DNA from 4 places in the Sphaerotilus microaerophilus genome. Region 2 is predicted to be linked to each of the others. Evidence: predicted binding sites of a transcription regulator. Region 2 holds the regulator's gene; each other region holds the start of a gene.

Region 1 (7,860 bases), 1.6 Mb from region 2:
CCTGGATTGTAGGTGGCCGGCCTGCCGGGCTGCCGGGGCGGTGGCGGTGCGCTGCCTACAATCCGCCGCCATGAGTCCTGCCTTCGATCCCGCTTCCGGTGCTGCCGTGCACGAGGTGTGCATCCATGGCGCCGGCGCCGTGGGTGCCAGTCTGGCGCTGGCCCTGTCGCGCCGCGGCATCCCGGTGGCGCTGGTGGATGCCAGCCTGTCCCGCCCTGCCGCCGGGGAATCCGCCCGCGAGGACGTGCGCGCCTATGCGCTCAACAACGGCTCGGTGCAGCTGCTCAAGGCGCTGCGCGTCTGGGACGCGCTGCCCGCCGATGCCCGCACGCCCGTGCTGGAGATGGCGGTGGCGGGCGATGCCGGCGGCGCGATCGGCTTTTCCGCCTGGCAGCAGGCGGTGACCGAGCTGGCCTGGATCGTCGATGCGGGCGCGCTCGACCGGGTGCTGGCCGAGGCGCTGCGCTACGCGCCGCATGTGCACCGGGTCGCCGCGCCGGTGGCCGCGCCGCTGCAGGCCATCTGCGAAGGCCGTGCCTCCGCCACCCGCGCCGCGCTGGGCGTGGCCTTTGACCAGCAGCCCTACCACCACACCGCGGTGGCGGCGCGGCTCGTCAGCGACCAGCCGCACCACGGCGTGGCGCGGCAGTGGTTCCAGCAGCCGGGCATCCTCGGGCTGCTGCCCTTCGACCGCCCGCAGGCCGGCCACGGCTACGGGCTGGTCTGGTCGCTGCCGCAGGAAGAGGCCCACCGCTGGCTGGCCGCCGAGCCGGCCGAATTCGAGGCCGCACTGAATGAAGCCACCGGCGGCGCGGCCGGGCGGCTGACGCTGGCCTCGGCGCGCGCGGGCTGGCCGCTGGTCACCGGCCGGGCCGAGCGCTGGAGTGGCGAGGGCTGGGTGCTGCTGGGCGACGCGGCCCATGCGATGCACCCGCTCGCCGGCCAGGGCCTGAACCTCGGCCTGGCCGACGTGGCCTGCCTGGCGCCGCTGCTGGCCGACGCGCGGGCGCGCCGCCCCTGGCGCAGCCTGGGCGATGCCCGCACGCTGCGCGAGTACGTGCGTGAGCGCGCCGCGCCGACGCTGGCGATGTCCGGCCTGGTCGACGGCCTGTGGCAGCTTTTCTCGCGCGAGGAGGCCCCGCTGAAGGAACTCCGCAACCGCGGCATGAGTCTGGTGGATCAGCTGCCGCCGCTCAAGCGCTGGCTGACCCGGCAGGCGCTGCACGGCTGAGCCGGCGCCCCACGCCCGACCCGATCCGACCCCGGCCCCCGCCCAGTCCCTTCTCCCGCCCGATCCCAGGAACCCCCGATGAAGCCCTCCCTCCTGTCCCGATCCCTGCTCGCTGCGGGGGCGTTGGCGGCCCTGGCGATCGGCGCCGTGCGCGCCGACGAGGCCGACATCCGCAAAACCCTGGCCGAGCGCTACCCGAACCTGCCCAAGGTCGACGAGATCCGCCCGGCGCCGGTCAGCGGCCTGTGGGAGCTGCGCTTCGGCACCGAGCTGATGTACAGCGACGCCAAGGGCAACTACCTGATCCAGGGCGCGATCATCGACACCGCGGCCAAGCGCAACCTCACCGAGGAGCGCATCGAAAAACTCAGCGCGATCGATTTCGGCAGCCTGCCGCTGAAGGACGCCATCGTCTGGAAGACCGGCAGCGGCAAGCGCCGCATCGCCGTGTTCGCCGACCCGAACTGTGGCTACTGCAAGAAGTTCGAGCGCGACCTGCAGGCGGTCAAGGACCTGACCGTCTACACCTTCCTGATCCCCATCCTGGGTGGCGACTCGCCCGAGAAGTCCAAGGCCATCTGGTGCGCCAAGGACAGCACCGCCGCCTGGCGCAACTGGATGATCGAAGGCACCAGCCCGCCGCGGGTGATGGGCCAGTGCGACAGCGCCGCGCTGGAGCGCAACCTCAACCTCTCGCGCAAGCACCGCGTCAACGGCACGCCGGCCATCGTGTTCGAGGACGGCAGCCGCGCGCCGGGCGCACTGTCGCCGGCCGAGATCGAGAAGCGCCTGGCCGCGCCGGCCAAGTCCTGACGCAGCCGTCGGCCCCGACGTGAAGAAGCCCGGCTCGGCCGGGCTTCTTCGTTTCCAGTGTTTCCAGCAGGGCGACGAGGCGCCCCGGGGTTCAGCGGTGCGTGAAGTTCGGCGCCCGCTTTTCCAGGAAGGCGCCCATGCCTTCCTTCTGGTCGGCGCTGGAGAACAGCGCGTGGAAGAGCCGTCGCTCGAACAGCAGGCCTTCGGCCAGCGGGGACTCGTAGGCGCGGTTGATGCTCTCCTTGGTGGCCATCAGCGCCAGCAGCGAGTAGCCGCACATCGCCTGGGCGGCCTTGGCCGCTTCGGCGTGCAGTTCGGCAGCCGGCACCACGCGCGAGACCAGGCCGGCACGCTCGGCCTCGGCGGCGTCCATCATGCGGCCGGTCAGGGCCAGGTCCATGGCCTTGCTCTTGCCCACCGCGCGCGGCAGGCGCTGCGTGCCACCCGCGCCGGGGATGATGCCCAGCTTGATCTCGGGCTGGCCGAACTTCGCATTGTCGGCCGCCAGGATCATGTCGCAGGCCATCGCCACTTCGCAGCCGCCGCCCAGCGCGAAGCCGCTGACTGCGGCGATCACCGGCTTGCGCACCTGACGGATGGTGTCCCAGTTGCGCGAGATCAGGCCCCGGCGGTAGGCGTCGGGGAAGTTGAACGGGTTCATCATCGCGATGTCGGCGCCGGCCGCGAAGGCCTTCTCGCTGCCGGTGACGACGATGCAGGCGACGCCCTCGTCGGCGTCAAGGGCCAGCAGGGCGGCGCCCAGCTCGTCCATCAGCGCGTCGTTGAGCGCGTTCAGCGCCTTGGGGCGGTTCAGGGTGATCCAGCCGTAGCGCAGCGGCCCTTCGCCGCGGGTCTCGACCAGGATGTTCTCGTAGGCAGTGCTCATCGTTGAAGGTCCTCGCTCGTGCTGCTGCAGTGTAGCGACGGGGAGACTATACGAGCGCCCCGGGGTCGGCACCGTCGGCCGCGGGACATGGGTTATTCCCTAGTGCTGTGCTCGGTTTGTCGATGGGCCGCCACGGTGGGACTGGGATTTGCGCGAAATGTCGCGTGCGCGCATCACTTCGGCGGGTGCGGGCTGACCTGGGTCAAGTCGCCGGCCGCGTGAACCGTCGCTCTGGCGCGACTTGCGTTTCCGCAAGATGACAAAAGGCCCGCAGCGGTGCAATGCATGCCAGACCCGGACACATCGACCGGGCTCCCACCTACCCCATTGGAGTTGTCCATGAAGAAGCTCAGTCTTGCTCTGCTCGCCCTGGCCGCCGCTGCCGTTGCTCCCGCCGTGAACGCCCAGGCCGCTGGCGATCTGGTGGTGCGTGCTCGCGCTGTCTACATCGATCCGGCCGACAAGGACACCATTCCGGGAGCGGAAGTTTCCGTGAGCACGAAGACGATTCCGGAAGTCGATTTCACGTATTTCGTCGCTCAGAATGTCGCCCTGGAACTGATCCTGACCTATCCACAAAAGCACGATGTCAAGATCAATGGTGCCAAGGCCGGTACGCTGAAGCACCTGCCGCCGACCCTGACGGCTCAGTATCACTTTGCGGGCATGGGTGCCTTCAAGCCCTACGTCGGTGCTGGTCTGAACTACACCCGCTTCTCGAATGTTGAACTTGGTGGCCTCGAAGTCGACAAGAACAGCTTCGGTCTGGCGGTTCAGGCTGGCTTGGACTTCGCATTGGACAAGAAGCTGTCGCTGAACGTCGACGTGAAGAAAGTGCAGATCCGTACTGACGTGAGCGCTGGTGGCGCCACCCTGGGCACCGTCAAGGTCGATCCGTGGCTGTTCGGCGTGGGCGTTGGCTACAAGTTCTGATCGCCTGATCCCAGGTTTTCCGAGGTTTCCGAGGAGGGGGCCGCCGCTCGTGTGAGCGGTGCTGCACCAGGGCCGGCCGCAACAACGGGGGTTGTTGCGGCCGGTTTTCTTTTGTGGCGGCGACAACCCCCCCGCGCCATTGACGCAGGGGGCTGATGGACGCTCAGGCGTCGTTCTGCCAGAACACGCCGTCCTCGGTCAGCATCGCGTCCAGCGGCACGTCGTGCGGCTCGGCTTCGAGCCAGGGGATGTAGCCGTGGCCGAAGCCGATGCCGGCGGTGTAGGGCATGGGATTGAGCGTGGCCAGGGTGCGGTCGTAGAAGCCGCCACCATAGCCCAGGCGGATGCCGCGCGCGCCGAAGCCAACGCAGGGTGCCAGCAGCAGCTGCGGGTGGAACTCCTCCGTGTCCTTGGGCTTGAGGATGCCGAAGGCGTCCTCCTCCATCGGGCAGCCGGGGTACCAGACGTGGAAGCGCAGCTGCTTGGTCTTGCGGTCCATCACCGGCAGGCCGATGCGCCGCTCGGGGTCGGCCTCGCTCCAGCGGTACAGCGCGGGCAGGGCGTCGAACTCGCCCTTGATGGCCCAGTAGGCGCCGATGGTCTTCTCCGGCCGCGAGAGCAGCCACACGCGCAGCACCTCCTGCAGGTAGACGCTGCGCTGGTGGCGGTCGCTCATCGCCTGTCGCTCGGCCTGCAGCTGGCGGCGCAGGGTGAGCTTGTCACGGGGCGGCTCGGGCAGTTTGAAACCGGTCAGGCTCATGGCAGTCAGGCGAGGGCAGGGCGAATGGCTGCCGATTGTGCGGGCCGGGCCTCGCCGGGGCAAACCTGCCGGGGCCGAAAACCGCCGGGTGTTGTGCTGCGTGAAGGAATGCACAAGAAAAAACGGGCGATGCCCTGGGGCACCGCCCGTGCAAGAAAGGCGGCACAGATGCCAGCCTATCGATCAACGGGGGGGCAGCGAACCCGGCGGGCGGGTGTTGCTCACAGGGAACTCAGATCTTCGGCGTGGCCGGGCGGTCGTCCTGCGCCAGCCGGGCCTGGCGTGCGGCACGCTGGCTGGTGATGACCACCGGCTCCAGCACTGTCACGCCAGCCTGCGCAACGGCTTGCGTGGCGGCGCCGGGAGCCGGGTTTGCGCCCGAGGCGCTGCGCCCGAACTCGCCGGCCAGCGGCAGCAGGCACAGCGCCGTGGCCATGGCGGCGAGCGTGGCGGCGAAGGCGCGGTCGTTGCGGCGGTTGGCGTTCAGGTGGGCGTTCATGTGGGGCTCCGGGGGTTTCTTGTGGCGATGGAGGCACTGTAGGCAGCCGGGTCGGGCGGGCCCAGCCGATTGCGACGAACGCGGTTCTGCGCCGATGAACGGCGTCCTGGGCGGATGAATGCACGCGTCGGGTGACACGCTGCAACCCCTTCGGCGCCGCACGGCCCGGCAACTGCGCTACAACCTGGGGATCCACCCGCCGTGTGAGCGGTGGGCGCCTCGATCCGGGTGCCTGCCGCCACCGGGCTTGCCGAGTTGAAGAACGACCACAACGATGACTGTGATGAACCTGATCCGGCTGCGCGCAGGGAGCGCGGCGATGCTCCTGCTGACCTCCCTCGGCCCCGCCTGGGCCCAGGCCACCGGCCCCGACGCGGGGCAGGACACGTCGCGCGCCGGCACACCGGCCGCCTCCGCACCTGTGCCTGTGCCCATGGCCGCACCTGTGGCGGCACCCACGACCGCGCCCTCACCTGTGCTGGCTGGCCTGGACGCCCGCGTGGTCGATGCCCAGGACGCCTGGCGTAGACGAGACCGTGCCCGCCTGGTCGAGCAGCGCGACGTGCTGGCCGCGGCGCGCCACCCGCTGGCCGCCTGGGCGGACTACTGGGAGCTGAACCACCGCCTGAACGAGGCCCGCCAGGAGGAGCTGGAGGCCTTCTGGGCGCGCTGGCCCGGCACCTATGTGGAAGATCGCCTGCGCAACGACTGGCTGCTCGAACTCGGCCGGCGGCGCGACTGGGCCCACTTTGCCGCCGAGTTCCCGCGCTTCAAGCTCAACGACGACCGCGAGGTCACCTGCTACCAGCTGCTGCAGCGCCACCAGGCCGGCGAGGATGTGCGCAGCAGCGCGCGCAGCACCTGGTACGCCCAGCGCGATGCCGACGATGGCTGTGCCTACCTGGCCGCCACGCTGCTGGAGGCCAAGCGCTTCACGCCGGCCGACGTCTGGCAGCGTGCCCGCCAGGCCGCCGAGGCGGGCCGCCCGCGCGTGTTGAAGCAGGCGGTGGCGCTGCTGCAGGCGGAGGCGCCGGCGGACAAGATCGTCACCGAGGCCTACGAACAGCCGCAGCGCTTCCTGGCCAAGAAGGCCTCGGCGGCGACCCGCCCCGCGGCCGAGCTGACCCTGATCGCGCTGGTGCGCCTGGCCAGCAGCGACCCGGCCGCCGCCGCCCAGGCGCTGCAGGAACGCTGGCAGGCCGCGCTGCCGCCCGAGGCCGCCGCCTGGGCCTGGTCGGCCGTGGCCAAGCAGGCGGCGTGGAAGCTGCTGCCCGAGGCGGACGGGTGGTTCCAGCAGGCCGCGGCGCTCTCAGCCCCGGGCCAGAGCGGCCGGGCGATGGAATGGAGCGACGACACGCTGGCCTGGCGCGCCCGCGCGGCCCTGCGCAGCAGCACCGACGCGCAGCGCTGGCGCCGCCTGCTCGACGCCGTGCAGGCGATGAGCGCGGCGCAGCAGGCCGACCCCACCTGGATCTACTGGAAGGCCCGCGCGCTGCAGGCCACCGCCGAGGCCGGCCCCGAGGGCGATGCCCGGCGCGTGGGCGCGCAGGTGCTGCTGGAGCGCATCGCCGGCCAGTACCACTTCTACGGCAAGCTGGCGGCCGAGGAGCTCGGTCGCACCCAGGTGCTGCCGGCCCGGCCGGCACCGCTGAGCGCCGCCGAGCGCCAGCGCGCCGAGCAGGACCCGGGCCTGAGCCGCGCGCTGATGCTGATCGCCCTGGGCCTGCGCAACGAGGGCGTGCGCGAGTGGAACTTCAGCCTGCGCGAGCTGAGCGACCGCGAGCTGCTCGCCGCTGCGCAGCGGGCCTGCGACCGGGAGATCTGGGATCGCTGCATCAACACCAGCGAGCGCACCCGCGGCGAGATCGACATGGCGCAGCGCTTCCCGACGCCCTTCCGTGCCGACGTGCTGGCGGCGGCTCAGGACCGTGGCGTCGAGCCGGCCTATGTCTACGGGCTGATCCGGCAGGAGTCGCGCTTCGTCACCGATGCGCGTTCGTCGGTCGGCGCCTCCGGGCTGATGCAGGTGATGCCGGCCACCGCGAAATGGACCGCCAAGCGCCTGGGTGTGCCCTTCACGCAGGAGATGATCACCGACAAGATGACCAACCTGCGCATCGGCACCGCCTACCTGAAGTTCGTGCTGGACGACTTCGGCGGCTCGCAGGCGCTGGCCGCCGCGGCCTACAACGCCGGGCCGAACCGCTCGCGGCGCTGGCGCGAGGGGCCGGTGCTGGAGGTGGCGGCCTGGGCCGAGAACATCCCCTTCAACGAGACGCGTGACTACGTCAAGAAGGTGCTCTCCAACGCCAGCTACTACGCCGCGCTGATGGGTGGCCGGACCGCCGTGCAGCTGCGCCCGCGCGTGGCCGTGCCGATCGGCCCGCGGGCCCCCGATGCGCCGGCCGAGAACAAGGACCTGCCCTGACCCCGGGATCGAATGTGGACGTGATGGCGATGCAGACCTACCTCGTGGGCGGCGCGGTGCGTGACGAGCTGCTGGGCCGCCCGGCCGGGGACCGGGACTGGGTGGTGGTGGGCGCCACGCCCGAGCAGATGGTGGCGGCCGGCTACCAGCCGGTGGGGCGCGACTTCCCGGTCTTCCTGCACCCTCGCACGCACGAGGAGTACGCGCTCGCGCGCACCGAGCGCAAGACCGCGAAGGGCTACCACGGCTTCGTCTTCCAGACCGGCGAGGGCGTGACGCTGGAGGACGATCTGGCGCGGCGTGACCTGAC
Region 2 (7,860 bases):
GCTGCTGCGGCGTCACTGCCTGCGCGGCGAGGGGGACAGCGAGGGGCTGGTGCAGGTGCGCCCGGAGCTGCGCGAGCGGGTGCGCTTCGGCCAGCTCAACCTCTGCGAGGAGATCGAGCCGCTCGGGCCCTTCGACGCGATCTTCCTGCGCAACGTGCTGATCTACTTCGACGCCCGCACCCGCCGCGAGGTGATCGCTCGGGTGCTGGACCGGCTGCGGCCCGGCGGTCTGTTCTTCATCGGCATGGCCGAGGGCAGGGCGGACCTCGGTGCCCAGGTGGACGTGCTGGGCCCGGGCGCATTCCGAAAGCGGCCGGGTTGATTCACTGATCGGGCCCGGGCACAGGCACCGCGCCGGTGCTGTGCCGCCCGGGGCTTCGCTCAGCTCACATCTGGTCGATCATGACCTGCCCGAACCCGGAGCAGGACACCTGCGTGGCGCCCTCCATCAGGCGGGCGAAGTCGTAGGTCACCTTCTTGCTTTCGACGGCGGCCTCCATCGCGCGGATGATCAGGTCGGCCGCCTCGGTCCAGCCCATGTGGCGCAGCATCATCTCGGCCGACAGGATCTCGGAGCCGGGGTTGACGTAGTTCTTGCCAGCGTAGCGCGGCGCGGTGCCGTGGGTGGCCTCGAAGCAGGCCACCGAGTCGGACAGGTTCGCCCCCGGCGCAATGCCGATGCCGCCGACCTGGGCGGCCACCGCGTCGGAGATGTAGTCGCCGTTGAGGTTCAGCGTCGCGATGACCGAGTATTCGGCCGGGCGCATCAGCACCTGCTGCAGGAAGGCGTCGGTGATCGAGTCCTTGATGACGATCTCGCGCCCGGTCTTCGGGTTGATGACCCGGCACCACGGGCCGCCGTCGATCGGCTCAGCCGCGAATTCGCGCTGCGCCAGCGCGTAGGCCCAGTCACGGAAGCCACCCTCGGTGAACTTCATGATGTTGCCCTTGTGGACGATGGTCACGCTGGGCCGGTCGTTGTCGATGGCGTACTGGATGGCCTTGCGCATCAGGCGCTCGGTGCCTTCGCGCGACACTGGCTTGACGCCCAGCGCCGAGGTTTCCGGGAAGCGGATCTTGCGGATGCCCATCTCCTCGGTCAGGAAGCGGATCACCTTCTGGACCTGCTCGCCGCCGGCCTCCCACTCGATGCCGGCGTAGATGTCTTCCGAGTTCTCGCGGAAGACGACCATGTCGGTCTTCTCCGGCTCCTTCAGTGGCGAGGGCACGCCCTTGAAGTAGCGCACCGGGCGCAGGCAGACGTAGAGGTCGAGCTCCTGGCGCAGGGCCACGTTCAGCGAGCGGATGCCGCCGCCCACCGGCGTGGTCAGCGGGCCCTTGATGGAGACGACGTACTCGCGGATCGCCTGCACGGTCTCGTCAGGCAGCCAGACGTCCGGCCCGTACACGCGGGTGGCCTTCTCGCCGGCGTAGATCTCCATCCAGCGGATCTGGCGCTCGCCGCCGTAGGTCTTGGCCACCGCGGCGTCGACCACCTTGATCATCACCGGGGTGATGTCCACGCCGGTGCCGTCTCCTTCGATGAAGGGGATGATGGGGTGGTTCGGCACGTTGAGCGAGCCATCCGCGTTGACGGTGATCTTCTGGCCGTCCGCGGGCACCTGGATGTGTTGATACATGGGCCGGGTCCTGGGTACTTGATCTTGGGTTCTGTGGAGCGGGATCGCTCGGGCGAGCGCCAAAGATTCTAGGGGAGGGGTCAGGCACACCACGCGGCGATCGGCTCGATCACCGCGTGCGCCAGTCCCCAGCCGGCAAAGCCGCTGATCATCGCGCCGGCGAGTCGCACGGCCAGGCGGTTGCCCTGCGCGTCGGTGGCGTGCCGGCGCAGGGCGGCGGGCAGCCAGCGCAGCCAGATCGCCGGGCCGAGCAGCAGGCCCAGCGTGCTCGTGGCACCGAAGGCCAGCATCACCAGTGCGCCGTCGAGCGGCCCGGAGGCCACCGCGGCCACCAGCAGCGCGGCATGCAGCAGGCCGCAGGGCAGCACGGGCCAGAGCAGGCCGATCGCCGTGGCCTTCAGCTCGCCGGGCAGGTGCACCTTGCGGGGCAGGTCGCTGTCCTGCGGCCGCCGCCCGCGCCCGACCTGCTCGGCCCAGGCCTCGATGCTCGGCGGCAGGCGACCGCGCAGCATCAACCACAGCCCCAGCAGCAGCAGGAAGGCCTGCAGGCCGACCCAGACGGGGCGCAGCCAACCGGTGCCCTCCGACAGCGTCTGCAGCCCGGTCACCACCGTGGCAGCGAGCATCCCGGCCACCATGTAGGCGACCAGCCGGCCGACCAGCAGCCCCGCCACGGCGCGCGATGGCCTGGCGGGGTGGCACAGCCGGGCGGCAGCGGCACAGCCGGCGCCGCACATGCCGGCACAGTGCGGCACCCCGGCCACCCCCATCAGGGCGGCCGTGACCACCAGGGCAGCACTCATCGGGTCAACTCAGATCACGCGGGAGAAGCGCTCGCGGGCGCGGTCCACGCGCACGTACTTGTCGAACACCATCGCGATGTAGCGCACGAAGTACCAGCCCAGCGAGGTCAGCTCGAAGCCGTCCTGGTCGAGCTTCAGCAGGCCGGCGTCGGCGTGCTCCTGCAGCGACTCGATCTCGGCGGCGAAGTAGCTGCGCACGTCGATCAGGTGCGCCAGCGCCACCGACTCGTAGCTCAGGCGGCCGTGGCACATGATGGACATGATCACCGCGCGGCGCACCAGGTCATCGCGGCTGAGCGCGAGGCCGCGCACCACCGGCAGGCCGCCACGGCGCAGCGCGTCGTAGTAGTCGTCCAGGGTCTTGGCGTTCTGGCTGTAGGTCGGGCCGACCCGGCTGATCGCCGACACGCCCAGCGCCACCAGATCGCAGTCCGGCTGCGTGCTGTAGCCCTGGAAGTTGCGGTGCAGGCGGCCCTGGCGCTTGGCCTGCGCGAGCGGATCCTCCGGCAGTGCGAAGTGGTCCATCCCGATGTACTGGTAGCCGTGGGCGATGAAGCCGGCGATGGCCTGCGACAGCATGCCGATGCGGTCGCCGCCGGTGGGCAGGATCTCGATCGGGATGCGCCGCTGCGGCTTGAAGCGTGCTGGCAGGTGGGCGTAGCCGTACAAGGCGATGCGGTCCGGGCGCAGCCGAGCCACTTCGCTCACCGTGCGCTGGAAGCTCTCGGGGGTCTGTTTTGGCAGGCCGTAGATGAGGTCGACGTTGATCGAGTCGAAGCCCAGTGAGCGTGCCGAGGCCATCAGCGCATGCACCTGCTCGGCCGGCTGGATGCGGTGCACGGCCTTCTGAACGTCAGCATCGAAGTCCTGTACGCCGAAGGACAACCGGTTGAACCCCAGTTCGGCGAGGTGGGCCAGCCGGTCGTGCGTGACGGTGCGCGGGTCGATCTCGATCGAGTACTCGCCCTTGGGCAGCAACTGCACCCGGCTGCGCAGGGTGGCCATCAGGCCGGAGAGCTCCGCGTCGCTGAGGAAGGTCGGCGTGCCGCCGCCGAAGTGCAATTGCGACACCGGCTGCTCGCGGCCGATCACGTTGGTGACCAGATCAAGCTCGTGCGTCAGCGCCGCCAGGTAGGCCTCGGCGCGGCCGTGGTCACGGGTGACGATCTTGTTGCAGGCGCAGTAGTAGCAGACCGACTCGCAAAAGGGGATGTGGAGGTAGAGCGACAGCGGGCCGCCCGCGCCAGCCACGCCGCCGGTGGCGCGCTGCGTCAGCGCCTGCACGTACTGGTCGGGCCCGAAGGCCTCGACGAAGCGGTCCGCCGTGGGGTAGGAGGTGTAGCGCGGCCCGGGCACGTCCATGCGGCGCAGCAGGTCTTCGCTGAGTACGGGCATGCCCTCTTGGCGTGAGAGCGCACTCTGGCCCTCCACCATATCAACCGTGGTCATTTCTTCCATTCGTGCACTGTGCCCCGATGGCTGGCGTCCATATTGACATAACTCAATCTACCATCGTGCCGACGGGTCGGGGTAGACCCCGATTTGATCTGTCTCGGTCCCGCCTCGCGGGGTCCGCTGCGTGCGTTACGCACGAGCCTCGGTGCGATAATCTCTGACATGACGCAAGAAACCGCACCGCCGTCACGGCTCGAAGCCCTGAAGGTTGCCTGTTCCGCCTGCAACCTCCGCGAACTGTGTCTGCCTGTGGGGCTGACAGACGACGAGATGTTGTCGCTCGATGACATGGTCAGCACGCGGCGCAGCGTGAAGCGGGGCGAAAGTATCTTCCATGCCGGCGACCCCTTTGCCGCGCTCTATGCGGTGCGCACCGGCTTCTTCAAGACCGTGGTGTCGGCCTCCGACGGCCGCGAGCAGGTCACTGGCTTCCAGATGGCGGGTGAGTTGATCGGCCTGGATGGCATCAGCACCGACCGGCATTCCTGTGACGCCGTGGCGCTGGAGGACTCGCAGGTCTGCATGATCCCCTACGGCCAGCTGGAGTCGCTCTCGCGCGAGTTCACGCTGCTGCAGCACCAGTTCCACAAGATCATGAGCCGCGAGATCGTGCGCGACCACGGCGTGATGCTGCTGCTGGGCAGCATGCGCGCGGAGGAGCGCCTGGCGGCCTTCCTGCTGAACCTGACGCAGCGCCTGCAGGCGCGCGGCTTCTCCGCCTCGGCGCTGGTGCTGCGCATGACCCGCGAGGAGATCGGCAGCTACCTCGGCCTGAAGCTGGAGACGGTCAGCCGAACCTTCTCGAAATTCCAGGAGGAAGGCATCCTGGAGGTGAAGCAGCGCGACATCCGCATCATCGAGCAGTCTGCGCTGCAGCGCGTGGTGAACGGCACCAGCGCTTGAGTTGACCCACCCCCGCAGCGGCTCACGCCGCTCCCCCTCAAGGGGGCGCAACCACCGGACCGGCGGAACCGGATCCGCGGTCGCTGCTTGCAAAAGAAAAGACGGGTGTTGACCGAGCGGGTGGGTTACTCCGCCCGGTAGCCGAGTGAGGCGGAGATCTGCCGGGCGGTTTCGCGCAGGCGGTCCATCCAGCCTTCTTCGAGGCGATCCGCGGGAGCGGAGATGGACAGGCCGGCGATGAGGCGCGACTGGTCGTCGTAGATGGCGGCGGCCATGCAGCGCACGCCGAGTTCCAATTCCTCGTTGTCGCGTGCGATGTCGGTCTGGCGCACCCGGGCCAGTTCGCGATCCAGCAAGGCCGGGTCGGTGATGCTGTTGCGGGTGTGCCCGGCCAGGCCGGTGCGGGTGGCGTAGGCGCGCACGCGCTGCGGGTCGTCGTGCGCCAGGAAGAGCTTGCCCACCGACGTCAGGTGCAGTGGTGCGCGGCCACCCACGGCGCGCACGACCTGCATGCCTGAGCGCTCGGAGTAGGTGCGCTCGATGTAGACGATCTCGTCGCCCTGCCGTACCGACAGGTTCACCGGCTGGTGGGTGAGCTTGTGCAGCTCGCGCATCGGCCCGAGCGCGGCGTCACGCACATCCAGCCGCGCCTTCACCAGGTTGCCCAGCTCCAGCAGGCGCATGCCCAGCCGGTAGCTGCCCGCCTCGGGGCGATCCACGAAGCGGCCCACCGCCAAGTCATTCAGGATCCGGTGCGCAGTCGAGGGGTGCAGGCCGGTATGCTCGCTGATCTGCTTCAGGGACACCGGGTCCTGGTGTGCCGCCAGCACATCCAGCAGGGTGAACATGCGCTCCAGGACCTGGATGGTCGGGGTGCTGCCTTCCTTTTTCGTCATGTCGGGGATGTTGAGTCGATGATGGATTTTCGCATGGCGAAAAGAAGATGGTCGAGCTGGCTGTGTGGATATCTGTGCCGGCCGGTGGGGCGGGTGGCTCTGGCGGCTCTGGCTGCGCTGGCGAGTGGGCTGCTGCCGGCCTGGCAGGCCGCTCATGCGGGCGAGGCCACCGAGCCGCCCGCCACGGAGCGGGCACCTGCGGCCTCCGCTGCAGCGGCCTCGGCAGCACCCCTGGTGTTGCGGTGGACGAGGGTGCCCCGGGCGATCGGGCGCATCACCTCGAAGACCTTGGGCGTGGTGATCAACCAGGACGATCCGTATTCGGTCGAGGTGGGTGAGCGCTACGTCCAGCGGCGCCAGATCCCGCCCGGGCATGTGCTGCGCGTGAAGCTGCCGCGCCAGGCGAGCCTGTCTGCAGGGGATGGCGCGCAGTTGCGCGCGGCCATCGAGGCGCACTTCGGCGACGACGTCCAGGGCCTGGCGCTGGTGTGGGCGCAGCCCTACGCGGTGGAGTGCCAGTCCATCACCGCCGCGGTGTCGCTGGGGTTGGAGCCCGGGCTGTGCTCGAACACCTGTGCCAAGGCCACGGGATCGCGCTACTTCAACTCACCCAGCGGTGCGCCCTGGCGGGACCTGGGCCTGCGTCCGTCGATGTTGCTGGCCGCCGGCAGCGTGGACGCGGCCCACGCGCTGATCGAGCGTGGCATGGCGGCCGACGGCAGCCTAGGCCTGCGCGGCTCGCCGCCTGTGCATGCGTATTACATGGTCACGCGCGACGCGGCGCGCAGCGTCCGGCTGCCCCAGTACCCGCCGCCAAGCCTGCTGCGCGGTGTCGCAGTGGCCACCCATGTACAGCAAGGGGACCTGCCGGCGGGCGAGGACCGCCTGTTGCTGGTGCAGACCGGCCTGCCCACGCTCGCGGGCCTGGATCGCCTGAACTGGGCGCCGGGCGCCATGGCCGACCACCTGACCTCCTTTGGTGGGCAACTGGGCGGAGGCAGCGGCCAGACCAGCGCGCTGGCCTGGATCGATGCAGGCGCCACCGCCAGCTATGGCAGCGTCAGCGAGCCCTGCAACCACACGCAGAAGTTTCCCCACCCCCAGCTCGCGCTGCTGCACTACCTGCAGGGCAGCACGGTGCTGGAGGCCTACTGGAAGAGCGTGAAGTGGCCGCAGCAGGGGGTCTTCATCGGCGAGCCGCTGGCCGCCCCGTTTGCCCAGCGCTGAGGCTCCTTGGCGGGATTTCCGCCGCCGAGGCTGGCGCTGCTGCGGGTTTCTCCCAGGTCGCCTTTGCGGCGCGCCAAAGACCGGTGACAGGCCTGTGAAAGCCTGGCAATGCTAAATTCATGGTCTTGATTCTGTAGGTCCTTCCCGTCCCCTTCTCTGGCAACAGTCAAGCCGGGTCGCAATCCGCTAGCCGGTCCAGCCGTGTCGCGGAAGGTTGTTCAACCCATCGGAGTCCTGGATACCGGGACGCAAGGTGAGCGAAAGATGATGCAGCAACACAGGTCGAACTCGCACCTCTTCGGCGGCAATGCGCCTTATGTCGAAGAGATGTACGAGGCGTACCTCGACAACCCGGGCTCCGTGCCCGACAACTGGCGCGACTACTTCGATGCGCTGCAGAACGTTCCCGCCGTCGATGGGAGCGATTCCCGCGACGTCGCGCACGCGCCGGTCATCGAGTCCTTTGCGCAGCGTGCCAAGGCCAACGCCTTTGCCAACAAGGCCAGTTCGGCCGATCTGGCGGTCGCACGCAAGCAGGTCCACGTTCAGTCCCTGATCGCGGCCTACCGCAACGTCGGTCAGCGCTGGGCCGACCTCGATCCGCTCAAGCGCACCGAACGTCCCAAGATCCCCGAACTCGAACCGGCGTTCTACGACCTGTCCGAGTCGGACATGGACATCACCTTCTCGGCGGCGAACACCTACTTCACCAAGGCCGAGAACATGACCCTGCGCGAGATCGTGCAGGCGCTGCGGGAGACCTACTGCAGCACGATCGGCGCCGAGTTCATGCACATCACCGACCAGACGCAAAAGCGCTGGTGGCAGCAGAAACTCGAAAGCATCCGCTCCAAGCCGAGCTTCAACGCCGAACAGAAGAAGCACATCCTCGACCGCCTGACGGCTGCCGAGGGCCTGGAACGCTTCCTGCATACC
Region 3 (7,860 bases), 1.9 Mb from region 2:
TGTTCAGCTCGCGCAAGATCGAGCGCCGGCTGCACGAGGATCTGGCCTTTCGCATGCTGGGTGCGGGCAACTTCCCCAAGCACCGCACGATCCGCGACTTCCGCGCGTTGCACCTGAAGGAACTGGCCGACCTGTTCGTGCAGGTGGTCAAGCTGGCGCGCGAGATGGGGCTGGTCAAGCTGGGGACGGTGGCTATCGACGGCACCAAGATCAAGGCCAACGCCAGTCGCCACAAGGCGATGAGCTACGAACGCATGCAGCAGGCTGAGGCGGAGTTGAAGGCGCAGATCGAGGCGCTGCTGGAGCGGGCGAAGACCACCGACGCGGCCGAGGCCGACGAGCCAGACTCGGACATTCCGGCCGAGATCGAGAGGCGCGAGACGCGGCTCAAGGTCATCGCCGAAGCCCGCGAGCGCCTGGAGCAGCGCCAGCGCGAGGCCGACATCGAGCGCGGTCGCAGCGCCGACGATGAGTGCAAGCCGCGCGACGAGGACGGCAACCCCAAGGGCGGGCGCTACAAGCGCGAGTTCGGCGTGCCAGAACCGAAGGCGCAGGACAACTTCACCGACCCAGCCAGCCGCATCATGAAGCGCGCCGGAGGTGGCTTCGACCCCTGCTACAACGCGCAGACGGCAGTGGACGACACGGCGCACATCATCGTCGCCGCCGAGGTGGGCAACAACGCGGCTGATGTCGGGCAGTTGCTGCCGATGCTGCAGGCGGTCGAGGACAATACCGGTCAGGCAGCCGAGCAGGCGTTGGCCGATGCGGGCTACCGCAGCGAAGCCAATTTCGCAGGCCTGGCAGGCTCACCCACGGAGTTGGTCGTTGCACTGGGGCGAGAGGGCAAACGCTGCGCCGAGGTGGATGCCCAGAGAAATCCGCACACCGCAGAGATGGCAGCCAAGCTGCAGACCGACGAGGGCAAGGCGGCCTACCGCCGACGCAAGTGGATCGCCGAGCCACCCAATGGCTGGATCAAGAACGTGCTCGGCTTCCGGCAGTTCAGCCTGCGAGGTCTGCACCGGGTGCAGGCCGAGTTCAAGCTCGTGTGCCTGGCGCTGAATCTGCGGCGTATGGGCAACATGCTTGCAGATTGAGGGCGCACAGATGCGAGAAACCGACCCGAACAGCCAGCCGCAAAGGCGCCCGCACAGCGCTGTGGGCAGCTACGACACCTCGCGAGGTCGGCGAACGGGCGAAAAGCCAGAGCCGTGCTCCCAATCCGCCATCCGCGCGGCTCCGGCAAATTACTGCCGCCCACACTCCTAGGGGATTTCACTTCGGGTTTCATTTCCCGTCAGGCGAAAAATCGACCCGGGGTTGACCCTGGGTGCGTAAGTTTTTGTTGGATATCTGTCAGGAGTTGGTCAGACAGGACTTCGACAGTGAAGCCACGCGCCACGGCCGTGGCGGACGGTTCAACAGGAGACAAGACACATGTCCAGCATTCCCGCCAACGCCAAGGTCGCGGCGGCACCGATGACGGCAGAGGAGAAGAAGGTCATCTTCGCCTCGTCGCTCGGTACCGTCTTCGAGTGGTACGACTTCTACCTGTACGGCTCGCTCGCGGCGATCATCGCCAAGCAGTTCTTCTCAGGCCTCGATCCGTCGGCCGCGTTCATCTTCGCGCTGCTGGCCTTCGCCGCCGGCTTCATCGTGCGCCCCTTCGGTGCGCTGGTGTTCGGCCGCCTGGGCGACATGATCGGGCGCAAGTACACCTTCCTGGTCACCATCCTGATCATGGGCCTGTCGACCTTCATCGTCGGCGTGCTGCCCAGCTACGCGTCCATCGGCGTGGCCGCCCCGGTCATCCTGATCGCGCTGCGCATGCTGCAGGGCCTGGCGCTGGGTGGTGAGTACGGCGGTGCCGCCACCTACGTGGCCGAGCACGCCCCGCAGGGCCGGCGCGGTGCCTACACCGCCTGGATCCAGACCACGGCGACGCTGGGCCTGTTCCTGTCGCTGATGGTCATTCTGGGCACCCGCTCGGCCATCGGCGAAGCTGCCTTTGCCGACTGGGGCTGGCGCGTGCCGTTCATCGTGTCGATCCTGCTGCTGGCCATCAGCGTGTGGATCCGCCTGTCGATGAATGAATCGCCCGCCTTCAAGAAGATGAAGGAAGAGGGCAAGACCTCCAAGGCGCCGCTGTCCGAGTCCTTCGGCCAGTGGAAGAACCTGAAGATCGTCATCCTGGCGCTGCTGGGCCTGGTGGCCGGCCAGGCCGTGGTGTGGTACTCGGGCCAGTTCTACGCGCTGTTCTTCCTGACCAGCGTCCTGAAGGTCGACAGCGCTACCGCCAACATCCTGGTGGCCATCTCCCTGATCATCGGCACGCCGTTCTTCGTGGTGTTCGGCACGCTGTCCGACAAGATCGGCCGCAAGCCCATCATCATGGCCGGCCTCGCACTGGCGGTGGTGACCTATTTCCCGCTGTTCAAGGCGCTGACCGAAGCCGCCAACCCAGACTTGGCCAAGGCACAGGCCACTGCCACGATCTCGGTGAAGGCCGACCCGGCCACCTGCTCCTTCCAGGGCAGCCCGATCGCCCGCGAAGTCGACTTCACCAGCGGCTGCGACATCGCCAAGCGTGCCCTGGCCCAGAACTCGGCCAGCTACTCCAACGAGGCGCTGTCGGCCGGCTCGCCCGCCGTCATCAAGATCGGTGACAAGGAGCTCACGCCCCCCACCGGCGTGCTGACCGCTGGTGGCCACAAGTTCGACGAAGCCTCGGGCAAGGCCATTGCCGCCTTCAAGAAGGACCTGGGCGCCGCACTGAAGGAAGCCGGCTACCCCGCCAAGGCCGATCCGGCCAAGGTGGACAAGGTCAAGATCGTGCTGATCCTGACCGTGCTGGTGATCTACGTGACCATGGTTTACGGCCCGATCGCCGCGATGCTGGTGGAGATGTTCCCGACCCGCATCCGCTACACCTCCATGTCCCTGCCGTACCACATCGGCAACGGCTGGTTCGGTGGTCTGCTGCCAACCATCTCCTTCGCGATGGTGGCGCAGAACGGCGACATGTACTACGGCCTGTGGTACCCGATCACCATCGCCGCGATGACCTTCGTGATCGGCATGATCTTTGTGAAGGAAACCAAGGACGTCGACATCTACGCCAGGGACTGACGGCGGACATGTCGGGCGTCCCGGCGCCCGGCCCGCCGGCAGACCGGGCGGCTGTACCTCGCCTGGCAGGGACTGCCGCAGGCAAATGCCCTGCCTGCTCCTTCCAAGCGCCCCGCCCGGGGCGCTTCTGTGTTTTCGACGCCGCCCTGCAAGCGCCTCGTCAGTCCGACGGGGGCATCATCGCTACATCACAGCGCTTCACGCGCCCTTCAAGGAACTCCCATCATGTGGAAGCTCGTTCTCGGTTTCATCGTCTTTGCCGCCCTGGCGCTGTTCATCCTGATGAAGAGCGGCGGGGACATCGACATGAGCGGTGAAAAGCACGGCACCGAGTCCCATCCTCCGGCGGCCTCCGAGCCGGCGGTGGCGCCGGCATCGGCCGTGGCGCCAGCGAGCGCGGCCGCCCCGGCCGCGTCTGCCGCCTCGAATTGATCGGTCGAGGTTTGATCTGACCCGCCGGCCTGTGCGCTAAGCGCACTGCCGCGCAGGGCCATCCTGACGCCGATCAAGTTCGGAACCCGGCAGTGCTCTAGAGTCGGCTCGTCCAACTCTGGTGAATCTGCCATGTTCAAGCATCTCCTCGTTCCCGTCGACGGCTCTGACCTGTCCGTGCGCGCCATGACGTCCAGCATCGTGCTGGCCAAGACGCTCGGTGCGCGCATCACCGGTTTCGTGGCCGAGCCGGACCTGCCGATGTCCACCATCAGCACCAACCCGACGGTCTTCACCGAGCAGGTGAAGAACCACGAAGCCAAGTCCGAGGCTCATGCCCAGGCCGTGCTGAGCAAGTTCGAGAGCCTCGCCAAGGAAGCCGGCGTCGAGTTCGTGGCCGACCACACCAATACCCAGCAGGTGGACCGCGCGATCGTCGATGCGGCCGACCGGGCCGGTGCCGACCTGATCCTGATGGTCACGCACGGCCGCGGCTTCTTCGGCGAGTTGCTGTTCGGCTCGCACACCAAGAACGTCATGTCGATGACCAAGGTGTCGCTGCTGGCGATGCACTGATGGCGGCAGCCACCCGGTGGTGGCTTCCTTCCGCCCTTTTCGCCCGTCCCCTCTCCCTCACCCTGAGCGAGTGAATAAGTCACGCGCGCAGCCGTAGACTTGCCGCATCGGGCGGCGAGTCCTGTGGTGGATTGCCCGCTGGCAGCCATCGCTCGCTGCGCCCGGCCCGTCGAGAGGCCGCTGCCAGAGGGTGGCGGGTGAGGAGTCTGCATGCGCCGCTTCGTGCGCCCCCCCCGGTTCTGTGTCCCCACGGCGCGCACGTGGTCGCGGCGCGTGAACGCCATGGCGACCGGCTTGGTGCTGGGTGCGGCCGCCCTGTGCGCGACCTTTGCGGCCCAGGCCGTGCAAGTGCGCAGCGTCAGCCCCAGTGGCGAAGTGGGCGAGGTCCAGCAGGTGCTGCTGCGCTTCGGCGCGCCGGTGGTGCCCTTCGGTGCACCGCGGCTGGCCGATCCGGCGCTGCTGCGCTGCGATGGCCTGGCTACCGCCCCGTCCACCCCGTCCACCCCGCCCGGCCAGGGCCGCTGGCTCGGCCCGGCTGAATGGGCCTACGAACTGCGCGAGGCCCTGCCCCCCGGTGTGCGCTGCACACTGGCGCTGCGGCCGAACTGGCAGCCCAGCGTCGCCGTGCAGGCGGCTTCAGGCGCAGCAACGCCCAGCCCCTCCGCCACGCTCGACGGCCCGCGCGAATTCCACTTTTCGACGGCCGGCCCCACCGTCCAGCAGGTCTGGCCCTGGGAGGGTGCCGAGGTCGAGGAGGAGGCGCACTGGCTGCTGCAGCTCAACGGTCCCGTGCAGGGGGCATCCTTGGCGGACCATGCCTGGTGCGAAGTCCAGGGCATCGGCGAGCGCATTCCGCTCGTGCTGGTCGACGGGCCAGCGCGCGCGGCGGTGCTGAAGGCCCGCCGGGTCGGTGCGGCCCAGGCCGAGCGCAGCCTGCTGCTGCGTTGCCAGCGCCCGCTGCCGGCCGGGGCGACGGTGCGCCTGGTCTGGGGCGCGGGCATCGCTTCGGCGCGCAACCCGCAGGTGTTGACCCGTGAGACACGCTCCTGGCAGTGGACCGTGCGTGCGCCGTTTTCCGCCGAATTCGCCTGCGAGCGCGAGCGCGCCGAGGCGCCCTGCCTGCCGCTGCGCCCGCTGCGCCTGCGCTTCTCGGCACCGGTGCCGCGCGCGCTGGCCGAGCAGATCCGCCTGGTTCCGCAGACGTCCGCGCCGGCGCCGGCCCAGGCTGGCCTGGCCCCGCGCTTCGACGCCGACGACCGTGCTGCCAGCGTCAGCGAGATCGCCTTCCCCAGCCCGCTGCCCGAGCAGGCGCGCTACCTGCTGACGCTGCCGGCGGGGCTGCGCGACGAGTCCGGCCGGGCCCTGTCGAATGCCTCGGCCTTTCCACTGGCCACCGGCACCGGGCCAATGCCGCCGCTGGCCAAGTTCGCCGCGGCGCCCTTCGGCGTGATCGAGGCGGGCACGCCCACCGAGCCGGCGGCACTGCCGATCACGCTGCGCCACGTCCAGCAGGGCGACGGGCGCACGGGCCGGGCCGTGGTGGCCGTCAAGCGGCTGGATGCCAGCACGCCCGACATCGAGCTGCTGCGCTGGCACGCCCGCCTGGCGCGTTACCACGAGAGCCGCCTGACCGCGCGCGAGGCCGGCCTGCCGCAGGCGAGCTGGTGGGTCGAAGGCGCGCCGCGCGAGGACGCCGGGCGCGGCACCGGCCGCGCCGCGCGCGAGCGCCAGGAGCGCCTGGTCGGCAGCCGCGAGCTGTCGCTGCTGGCGAAGGAGGGCGGCGTGCAGCGCAGCCCGCTGCCCGGCCCACCGACGCTGGCGAAGGGTGCTTCGGCCGCAGCCAGCGCTGCCGACGCCCGCGCCACCGAGGTGATCGGCCTGCCGCTGGCGCAGCCGGGCTACCACCTGGTCGAGATCGAATCTCGCCTACTCGGCCAGGCCCTGCTCGCCAGCCCGGCGGCTGCGTCGGCCGCCTCGGCCCCAGTGCCCCTGGCCAGCCCGGCGGCCCCGATGTACGTGCGCACCGGTGTGCTTGTGACCAACCTGGGCGTGCACTTCAAGCGTGGGCGCAGCTCCAGCCTGGTCTGGGTCAGCACGCTCGACCGCGCCCGGCCGGTCGAGGGCGCGGAGGTGGCGGTCAACGACTGCCGCGGCCAGCGGCTCTGGGCCGGCCGCACCGATGCCGCCGGGCTGGCGCGCATCCCGCGCGGCTTTGCCGACGAGGTCGACAGCGAGGCCGGCCCGCGCTGCATCGGCGAGGCCGCCTACTTCGTGACCGCCCGCAAGGCCCAGCCAAGCAGCGGCGGCGGCAGTGCCGATGGCAGCGCAGTGGTCACCGACCTGGCCTTCGTCTTCAGCCACTGGAACCGCGGCATCGAGACCTGGCGCTTCAACCACCCCACCGCCAGCGGCACCGAGAGCGACCTGCGCGTGCACACCCTGCTCGATCGCAGCCTGCTGCGCGCGGGCGACACCGTTTCGATGAAGCACCTCGTGCGTGCCGAGACCGAGCGTGGCCTGGCGCTGGTCAACGCCGCCGACTGGCCCACCGAGCTGCAGATCACCCACCAGGGCAGCGGCGAGGTCACCCGCATCGCCCTGCCGGCGCAGCCGGCCAACGCCCAGGCGACGCCGCTGCGCGCGCTGCCCATGCAGTGGGCGATTCCCGCCACCGCCAAGCTGGGCCGCTACGAGCTGACGCTGCACCGCGGCGCGCGCCAGTGGTCGGCCGGCGCCTTCCGCGTCGAGGCCTTCCGCGTGCCGCTGGTGGATGCCCGCCTGAGCCTGGCCGGTGCGGCCAAGGGGCCGCTGGTCGCTCCCCAGGCGCTGAACTTCGCGGTGCAGCTCAACCACCTTTCGGGTGGCGGCGTGGCCGCCCCGGCGAGCTTCTCGGCGCTGCTGCGCGAGCGCGAGCCGGCCTTTGCCGGCTACGAGGACTACAGCTTCTCGGCCCCGCGCGAGCGTGCCGCCGGCAGCCTGCCCGATGCTGACGGCGCTGGCGAAGGCGCTGGCGATGGTGCCTATGCCCCGGCGCAGGGCCGCTTGGTGGCCGACCGGCTGGCGCTGCGCACCGATGCCCAGGGCGCCGCCACGGTGGCACTCGCCAAGCTGCCGGCCCTGGCCGGGCTGAAGCGGCCCGCCGAGCTGGTCGCCGAGCTGAGCTTTGACGACCCCAACGGCGAGCGTCAGACCGTCGCCCAGACCCTGCCGGTCTGGCCGGCCGCCCTGCAGGTGGGGCTGCGTGCACGCTCCTGGCTGGCGCAGCGCGGCCGTGTGCCGCTGCAGGCGGTGGTACTGGACACGGCAGGGAAACCGCAAGCGGGCCGGACGGTGGAGGTGCGCGCCCGCGTCGTGCGCCTGACCAGCACCCGCCAGCGCGTGGTCGGCGGCTTCTACGCCTACGACGACCGCCAGGAGGTGCAGGAGCTCGGCCCCGTGTGTGGCGGCCGGACCGACGCCCGCGGCCTGCTGGTCTGCGACAGCGAATTGACCCAGGCCGGCGAGGTGGAGCTGATCGCCCGCGTGGCCGACGACGCCGGGCGCGCCACCGAGGCCGCCACGTCGGTGTGGATCTCCGGCAGTGGCGAGCAGTGGTTCGCGCAGGACAACGACGACCGCATCGACCTGCTGCCCGAGAAGCGCGAGCTGGCGCCCGGCGAGACCGCCCGCCTGCAGGTGCGCATGCCCTTCCGAGAGGCCACCGTGCTGGTCACCGTGGAG
Region 4 (7,860 bases), 2.1 Mb from region 2:
GCTGCTGCTGTTCTGGCCGGTGGGGCTGCTGTTTCCGACCCCCTTGCCCTTCGCGCTCGGGCAGGGCCTGGTGCGGCTGGCCGAGCAGCTCGATGCCGCCCTGGTGGGCACCGCGTTCGAGGGCTGGGCCGAGGTCCCCACGCCCGAGGGCCCGCTGGCGCCCGGCCTGGAGGTGCTGACCATCGCGCTCGGCCTGCTGGCGCCCTGCCTGGTCGGCTTCGTGATGTCGCGGCGCCTGTGGCAGCGTCTGGTGCTACTGGCCGGGGCTGTGCTGATCGGGCTGAGTGCCACCACGCTGTCGACTGCACTGAACTTCGGGCCGGAGCACGCGCTGACCTGGATCGCCCCGTCGCTGCGCACCGGGCTGATGCTGGCGGTCCTGCTCGGCACGGTGCTGGCCCTGCTGCCTCGACGCCTGACGGCCGCGCTCGGCCTGGTGGCGCTGACCACGCTGCTGGCCCTGGTCAACCAGATCGGCGCGGACCCCTACTTCGCCGAGAGCCTGCGCGACTGGGAGCAGGGCCGCTTCATCCGCTTCCACGGCCTGGCGCAATGGGTCGGCTGGCTGTGGCCGCTGGCGGCCATGCTCTTCCTGATCGCCCGCACGGTGGACCCTGGCGAACCCGGCTCCCGGGCGCAGCGATCCGCCTCGACCCTGCGCTGAACGCCCGGGCGGCATGGGCCGTGGCACCGGCTGTGACATCGGGAGAACAGGGCCCTCCTACAATTCCGCCATGAGCTACTACGAACGGCACATCTTCTTCTGCCTGAACCAGCGTGACGGCGGCCAGGCCTGCTGTGCCGACCACGCGGCGCAGGATGCCTTCGACCACTGCAAGGCGCAGGTCAAGGCCGCCGGGCTGGCGGGGCCCGGCAAAGTGCGCGTCAACAAGGCCGGCTGCCTGGACCGCTGTGCCGGCGCGCCCGTGGCGGTGGTCTACCCGGAGGCGGTCTGGTACACCTTCGTGGACCGCAGCGACATCGACGAGATCGTCGAATCGCACCTGAAGAACGGCCAGCCGGTCGAGCGCCTGCGCCTGCCGGCCGACGTCGGCCGCTGACGCCCCGATGAACGCCCACACCCAACGCCTGCTGGTCGCCGGCCCCGCCGGGCCGATCGAGGCCGCGCTCGACCTGCCCGCCGCCAGCGTCACGCCGCGCGGTCTGGCGGTGCTCGCGCACCCGCATCCGCTGTTCGGCGGGACGATGGACAACAAGGTGGTGCAGACCATGGCCCGGGCGCTGCTGCAGCTGGGCTACCGCGTGCTGCGCTTCAACTTCCGCGGCGTGGGCGGCACCGCCGGCACACACGACGAGGGCCGCGGCGAGTGCGAGGACCTGCTCGCCGCCGTCGCTGCGCAGCGCCAGCCGGGCGAGACACTGGTGCTGGGCGGCTTCTCCTTTGGCGCCTACGTCACCACGCTGGCCAACGCAGCCCTGCCCGAGGACGCGAAACCGGCCCGCCTCCTGCTGGTCGGCCCCTCGACCCAGCGGGCCACGCCGGCGCCAGTGCCGGTGGAGCAGACGCTGGTCATCCACGGCGAGGCGGACGACGTCGTGCCCCTGGCCGCCGTGTTCGACTGGGCGCGGCCGCAGCACCTGCCGGTGACGGTGATGCCCGGTGTCGGCCACTTCTTCCACGGCCAGTTACCACAATTGCGGAACCTGATCGTGCGTTCCTGGCACTGAGTCACAGGCGCGCGGACACAGGTTGTCCGCCTCCCTGCGAACGCGCAGCATCCCCACTGACGCGCCCGAGCTGGCCGGAAGCTGGCCGCTCCGTCCTTCCTGGTCCCTCTTTCTGCCGTCCGGGCACGTCCCCGCCTTCGGCCCCGATGCAAGCTCCGATGACCCGATTCCTGACTTCCTTCTCCCGCGGCCTGCGCCGTGCCGCCCTGGCGCTCGGCCTGGGCCTGCCGCTGCTGGCCGGTGCCCAGGTGGCCGCCCCCGAGATCGCCGCGCGGGCCTACCTGCTGCTGGACGTCAACGCCAATCAGGTGCTGGCCGCGCGCGACCCCGACGCCACCGTCGAGCCCGCCTCGCTGACCAAGCTGATGACGGCCTACCTGGTCTTCCAGGCCCTGCACGAGAAGAAGCTGGGCATCGACCAGATGCTCACCGTCTCTGAGCGCGCCTGGCGCACCGGCATGACCGACGCCTCGCGCATGTACATCCAGGTCGGCACGCAGGTGAAGGTCGAGGACCTCATCAAGGGCATGATCGTGCAGAGCGGCAACGACGCCACGGTGCAACTGGCCGAGACGGTGGGCGGCTCGCTGGAAGGCTTCGTGGCCATGATGAACCGCCAGGCGCAGGCCTTCGGCCTGAAGACCACGCAGTTCAAGAACCCCGAGGGCCTGCCCGCACCCGGCCACGTCAGCACCGCGCGCGAACTGTCGGTGATCGCCGCTCGGCTGCTGCAGGACTTCCCGGCCGAGGCGAAGTACTACACCCTCAAGGACTTCACCTACAACAAGATCACCCAGCCCAACCGCAACCTGCTGCTCTGGCGTGACCCGACCGTCGACGGCCTGAAGACCGGCTACACCGACGCCGCCGGCTACTGCCTGATCGCCACCGCCAAGCGCGATGTGCCCTCCGGGCCGCGCCGCTTGGTCGCCGTCATCCTGGGTGCCGCCTCCAAGGAAGCACGCGCCACCGAGGCGCAGAAGCTGCTCAACTGGGGCTACAGCGCCTGGGACGCGGTGAAGCTCTTCGACGCCAAGCAGCCCATCGCCACCGCCGAGGTCTGGAAGGGTGCGAAGTCCACGGTGGCGCTGACCTCGCTGACGCCCATCGTGGTGACCGTGCCGCGCGGTGATGCGGCCAAGCTGCAGACCCAGCTCACCCGCACCGACCCGCTGCTCGCCCCGCTGGCGGTGGGCCAGAAGCTGGGCACGCTGAAGGTGATCTCGGGCCGCCAGGTGGTGGCCGAGGTGCCCGTCACGGTGGCCGAGCCGGTGCCGGTGGCCGGTCTGTTCGGCCGCCTGTGGGACGGGCTGCGCCTGATGATCAAGTGATGCGGGCACGGAGATCCGCCTGGCATCCGGCCCTGCGCTGACGCAAGTCGACACGCACGGCGCCCGCCCGCACCGGCCCGGGCGGGAGTACGCTTGCCGCATGCGGACAGTCGCGCCGCACGGTTGGTGAGGAAACCCATGTCGATGACCGCCCACGCTCTGCCCGACGCCCCCTGCCACCTCGACGGACGCTGGCTGCCGCTGAATCAGGCCCAGGTGTCCGTGCTGGATCGCGGCTTCCTGTTCGGCGATGGCGTCTACGAGGTCATCCCGGTCTACGGCGGCCGGCTGTTCCGCTTCGATGAGCACATGGCGCGGCTGGCGCATTCGCTCGACGCGGTGCGCATCGCCAACCCGCACAGCCGCGACGGCTGGCTGACGCTGCTGCGCGAGCTCGTCGCGCGCGAGCTGGCCCACAGCGGCCAGGGCGACCAGCTGGCCTACCTGCAGATCACCCGGGGCGTGGCACCACGCTCCCACCCGATGCCGACCGGCCTGACGCCCACGGTCTTCGCGATGAGCCAGCCGCACCAGCCCCCGGGCGCCGACCAGCGCCGCGAAGGCGTGGCCTGCGTGACCGCGCGCGACTTCCGCTGGGAGCGCGGCGACATCAAGACCACCTCGCTGCTCGGTGGCGTGATGGCCCGGCAGATCGCAGCCGACCACGGCGCCGCCGAGACGATCCTGCTGCGCGACAGCGGTCACGGCCACGGCCTGACCGTGACCGAGGGCTCGTCGAGCAACGTCTGGGCGGTGCTCGACGGCGCACTGATCGGCGTGCCGCCCTCGCACCACACGCTGGCGGGCATCCGCATCGAGCTGCTGCGCGAGCTCTGCGAGGAGGAGGGCATCGCCTGCCACCTGCGGCCGATCGCCGAGTCGGAGCTGACCATCGCCGACGAGATCCTGATCAGCTCGGCCGGGCGCGAGGTTCTGCCGGTGACGCGGCTGGACGGCGAGCCGGTCGGCCACGGCGCCCTGCGCGGCAAGCCGGGCCCGGTGTACGCCCGCCTGCACGCGGCCTACGAGCGCGCCAAGCTTGAACAATCGATCTGAGCCCCCAGTTCAGGAAGCTGCCCTGACTGCCGGACAATGCCCACGATGCGTGAGATCCCACCCGAACAATCGCTGATCGAGTACCCCTGCGCCTTCCCGATCAAGGTGATGGGTGCGCACGTGCCCGGCTACCTGGAGGCCATCGTCTCGGTGGCGCGGCAGTTCGACCCGGGCTTCGATGCCGCGACCGTCGAGCAGCGGCCCAGCAAGGGCGGCAACTACCTGGGGCTGACGATCACCGTCACCGCCACCAGCCGCGAGCAGCTCGACGAGCTCTACCGCACGCTGACGACGCACCCGATGGTCAAGATCGTGCTGTGACGCCCCGGGGCGACAGGGGGCGGCAGGCCACGGCCCCCGCCGGGGTGACAGCCCCTGTTCACAGCCCCATCACCCAGGCGATGACGTTCTTGGCGACGAAGCCGAGCATGCCGACCGACAGCACGAGGAAGAGCACGAAGGTGCCGAAGCGCCCCGCCTTCGCCTCGCGCGCCAGCTGCCCGATGATGAAGAACATGTAGAGGATGAACGCCCCGACGCCGACCGTCAGGCCGAACTGGGCAAGCTGTTCCTCGGAGTAGCCGAACATGGAAGAGGGAAGAGGGCAGGGAAGGCGTCGGTGGGGGCAATCGAGATGATACGCGGCCGCCTCGGCGGATCGGTGGAAACCCCCGTACCGGGGACGAGGCCGTTCAGGGCGCCGCGTCGGCGGGCAGGGCGTCCCGGTACGCGTACCAGCTGGCGTGACCCAGCATCGGGATCACGAACACCAGCCCGACCAGTGCCGCCGCCATGCCCAGCAGGGTGAAGCCCATCACCACCGCGGCCCACACGGCCATCGGCAGCGGGTTCTCGCCCACCACGCGCCAGCTGGTCAACACGGCGTCCCACACCCCCATGCGGCGGTCCAGCAGCAGCGGGATCGCCACCACACTGGAGGCGAACACCGGCGCGGCCATCAGCCCGCCCGCCAGCATCCAGGCCTCAAACAGCCAGGACTGCGGGTTGAGCACCACCACGCGCACAAAGTCGGCCGGCGTGATCACCGGCGCGGCGGCAAACAGCGTGATCAGCGCCGCCGAGGTCAGCACCCAGGCGGTGCCGGCCGCGGCCAGAAGCACGCCGAACAGCACCAGGCGACGGTCCAGCGACAGCCACACCGCGGTCACCGTCGACCAGCCGGCCGGCTCGCCGCGCTCCAGCGCACGACTGATCGAGTACAGCCCGGTGGCCAGGATCGGCGCGACCAGCAGGAAACCCGAAAAAGCGCCGGCCAGCATCCAGAAGCGCTGGCCCGCCACGGCAACGATCAGCCAGCCGAACAGCGCCAGCGCCACGCCGTGGGCAAAGCTCGCAGCCGGCGTGCGGCGCACGTCGTGCCAGGCCCGCTCCAGCCAGGTCAGCGACTGCAGGGCTCGCAGCGAGCGCAGGGGAATCAGGGCAACGGCGGAAGCGTTCATGGACGGCAGGTCGGGCGCGGCGGCTCGGCAGGTGACCGGACGGGCACATGCTAACGGTTCACTTGATCCGCGTCATGCGCAGGTTTCCCCAGGGGAGCCCGCAGGCGCAGCGGCCGCCCACAGGGCAAGGCGCCTTTATCATCGGGACATGATTTCTCCCTCCGTCGACGTCGCCACGCTGCGTCACCGCAATGCCCTGGCCCTCTTCGACGAGTTCGTGCGTGCCACCGTCAGCCACCCCGACGCCGCCACGCTGCGCGGGCTGGAGCGGCGCTTCGCCGAGCGCATCGGCATCCAGCCGAGCTACTGGAGCCAGATCAAGAGCCGCGCCCGCCAGGTCGGCGAGCGGCTGGCGCGGCAGTTCGAGCAGCACTGCGGCAAGCCGCCGGGCTGGCTCGACCAACCCCATGACCCGCCCAGGGCGACGGCAGGCAGCCCCCTGCAAGCGGCCCTCGCGCCGGTGCGCGCTGCCGTGGAACCGGCCGAGGCGCCCAGGCCCGCCGTCACCGCAGCCCCCTCCCGCAGCGACGCAGCCGGCAGCGCAGGGCCGCGTGACGACGACGAGCGCTTCATCGTCGACCTGGTGCTGAGCTACTACCGCCGCAATCCGCAGCGCGCCCGGCAGCGCCTGCTGGACCTGCTCGGCGAGGTGCTGGTGCCCGCCGCACCGCCCCCGTCGGCAGCCAAAGCGGCCGCGCCCGCAGCCAGCCCGGCCGCCGACGCCGAGCTGTGGTCACGCGCGCAGCGCCACGTCGCACCGCTCAAGGGCAAGCGCTGACGCCAGCGGCGCTCCCGGCGCCGGAGACCCTCCCTTCCTCGGGTTTCCACCGGGGCTCGATGTGGACAGGGGGGCTTCACAAGTTGATAAACACTCGTTTATCATTTAGGCAACTGATCTCCATCAGTTCCCGTCCGGTCACTGCCGGGCCCACCTTCCGGGCCGGGCCAGCAGGCCGCCCGACCACCCACACGCGAACGGATTCCGAGTGCTGCTGAAGATGGCAACGCTGTACCGACCTGCTGCCACGGCCCTGGCCGTGCAGGCCGGTGCACCTGCGTCAGGCAGCCGTGCAGTCCCCGCGTCCAGCCCGCATCCCGGGTCGGGGCGACGCCGCTGAATCGACAGCGCGCCAGCCGCCTCCACATGGGCCCGGGTTGATCCAGTCACCCGGGCCCGTTGCATTTCGGGGCCCGCTTGGGGCTCCGTTTCCGGCCCTCGATTCGAGTCCCGGCTGTGCCGGGCCCACCCGCCGCCGATCCCCGTCGGCCAGGAGTTGCCATGAAGACCACATTCCAGCGCACCGGCTCGCACAGCCGCACCCCGTGCATCGCCCTCCCGGCATCGCCCAAGCCGCGCAATCCGCTGGTGGCCGCCGCGCACCTGCGTGCGGCCGGCCGCCACGGCCCCGATGGCGGCGCGCGTCGCCAGCGCGAGCGCCAGGCCCTGCGTCATGAACTGTCCCAGGCAGGCGGCACCCGCTGGCCCCGGGGCGAACCCTGAACCCTGCGCGGACCCGCTCGCCGTCGTCAACCGAAGGGCGGGCCGCCTCACGATGAGGAGGCCGATCATGGCCACATCCCTGAGCGCCCGGGCCGTCCTGGGCACCCGCACCTTCCTGGGCTGGCTGCCCGCCGTCCGCCAGCGGCTGCATCGCCAGGGGCTCGCCCTGATGCACTGGCTCGAACAGGCCCGCTGCGCCCAGGCCCAACAGCGCGCCGCGCGACGCGAGCGCAACGCCCGCGAGGCCTGCGCCGCCGAGGGCGCCGACCTGGAGTTCGGCCAGGTCGAGCTCGACGGCCGCCGCTTCGGTGCGCTGTACCGCGGCGGCGAGCTGGTCTACCTGCTGCCGGAGGTCGACCGTCTGTGATCCTGCCGCACAAAGCAGCCACGGCATGATGTGAAATGCGGTGGCGTGACGGAATGGACGGATCCGGTCCGTGCGGCCCACTCGGCGGCGGGGACCGGGCTCCGGCCCACCGCCCCATCGTCGATAACCGCGACAGGCGTGCCTACCGCTGCGGTCTGGCCCGTCTGCCCGAGGATGCTGCGGAGTGACGTGATGCTGACCCGACCCTTGCCCGATCTCGCCGCCTGGACCGACCACCTGCGCCGCCAGCCCATCCCCGTGCTGGCCGGCACGGCCGAGGAGATCGCCCTGCTCGCCCAGGCCGAGGAGGCCCGCGGTTGCGTGGACGCCGCCATGATCGCCCGCGCGGTGGAGGACGACCCGCTGATGACGCTGCGCCTGATGGTGCACACCGCCGGGCACCGCCACGCCCGCCAGGTCACCGATGCCGAGACCGTCACCGCCGGCGTGCTGCTG

The links. The regulator FNR, encoded in region 2, switches genes on or off when oxygen is low (the NO sensors DNR and NnrR bind a similar motif). The targets are predictions, from matches to a motif close to TTGATNNNNATCAA.
Region 1: NGK70_RS03745 (OmpW/AlkL family protein) is a predicted target of FNR. The motif match lies at 3,123-3,136, and genes of this name have one in related genera.
Region 3: NGK70_RS02720 (universal stress protein) is a predicted target of FNR. The motif match lies at 3,628-3,641, and genes of this name have one in related genera.
Region 4: NGK70_RS01590 (DUF2189 domain-containing protein) is a predicted target of FNR. The motif match lies at 5,599-5,612, and genes of this name have one in related genera.

The regions. Positions count from the first base shown of each region.
Region 1 covers NZ_AP025730.1:864,228-872,087, forward strand. The annotation lists gene NGK70_RS03730 (FAD-dependent monooxygenase) at 71-1,231, shown strand; gene NGK70_RS03735 (DsbC family protein) at 1,310-2,044, shown strand; gene NGK70_RS03740 (enoyl-CoA hydratase) at 2,136-2,930, opposite strand; gene NGK70_RS03745 (OmpW/AlkL family protein) at 3,270-3,863, shown strand; gene NGK70_RS03750 (5-formyltetrahydrofolate cyclo-ligase) at 4,027-4,623, opposite strand; gene NGK70_RS03755 (hypothetical protein) at 4,856-5,122, opposite strand; gene NGK70_RS03760 (lytic transglycosylase domain-containing protein) at 5,556-7,550, shown strand; gene NGK70_RS03765 (multifunctional CCA addition/repair protein) at 7,580-7,860, shown strand, end outside.
Region 2 covers NZ_AP025730.1:2,471,807-2,479,666, forward strand. The annotation lists gene NGK70_RS10710 (CheR family methyltransferase) at 1-322, shown strand, start outside; gene icd (NADP-dependent isocitrate dehydrogenase) at 387-1,640, opposite strand; gene NGK70_RS10720 (urease accessory protein UreH domain-containing protein) at 1,721-2,443, opposite strand; gene hemN (oxygen-independent coproporphyrinogen III oxidase) at 2,453-3,838, opposite strand; gene fnr (fumarate/nitrate reduction transcriptional regulator Fnr) at 4,061-4,801, shown strand; gene NGK70_RS10735 (IclR family transcriptional regulator) at 4,927-5,697, opposite strand; gene NGK70_RS10740 (TIGR03790 family protein) at 5,731-6,924, shown strand; gene NGK70_RS10745 (2-oxoglutarate dehydrogenase E1 component) at 7,189-7,860, shown strand, end outside.
Region 3 covers NZ_AP025730.1:593,827-601,686, forward strand. The annotation lists gene NGK70_RS02705 (IS1182 family transposase) at 1-1,100, shown strand, start outside; gene NGK70_RS02710 (MFS transporter) at 1,441-3,132, shown strand; gene NGK70_RS02715 (hypothetical protein) at 3,358-3,564, shown strand; gene NGK70_RS02720 (universal stress protein) at 3,697-4,140, shown strand; gene NGK70_RS02725 (alpha-2-macroglobulin family protein) at 4,423-7,860, shown strand, end outside.
Region 4 covers NZ_AP025730.1:338,324-346,183, forward strand. The annotation lists gene NGK70_RS01555 (VanZ family protein) at 1-664, shown strand, start outside; gene NGK70_RS01560 ((2Fe-2S) ferredoxin domain-containing protein) at 735-1,061, shown strand; gene NGK70_RS01565 (alpha/beta hydrolase) at 1,069-1,689, shown strand; gene NGK70_RS01570 (D-alanyl-D-alanine carboxypeptidase family protein) at 1,848-3,020, shown strand; gene NGK70_RS01575 (aminotransferase class IV) at 3,159-4,076, shown strand; gene NGK70_RS01580 (DUF493 family protein) at 4,122-4,397, shown strand; gene NGK70_RS01585 (DUF2788 domain-containing protein) at 4,456-4,665, opposite strand; gene NGK70_RS01590 (DUF2189 domain-containing protein) at 4,769-5,536, opposite strand; gene NGK70_RS01595 (hypothetical protein) at 5,685-6,314, shown strand; gene NGK70_RS01600 (hypothetical protein) at 6,816-7,037, shown strand; gene NGK70_RS01605 (hypothetical protein) at 7,105-7,404, shown strand; gene NGK70_RS01610 (HDOD domain-containing protein) at 7,597-7,860, shown strand, end outside.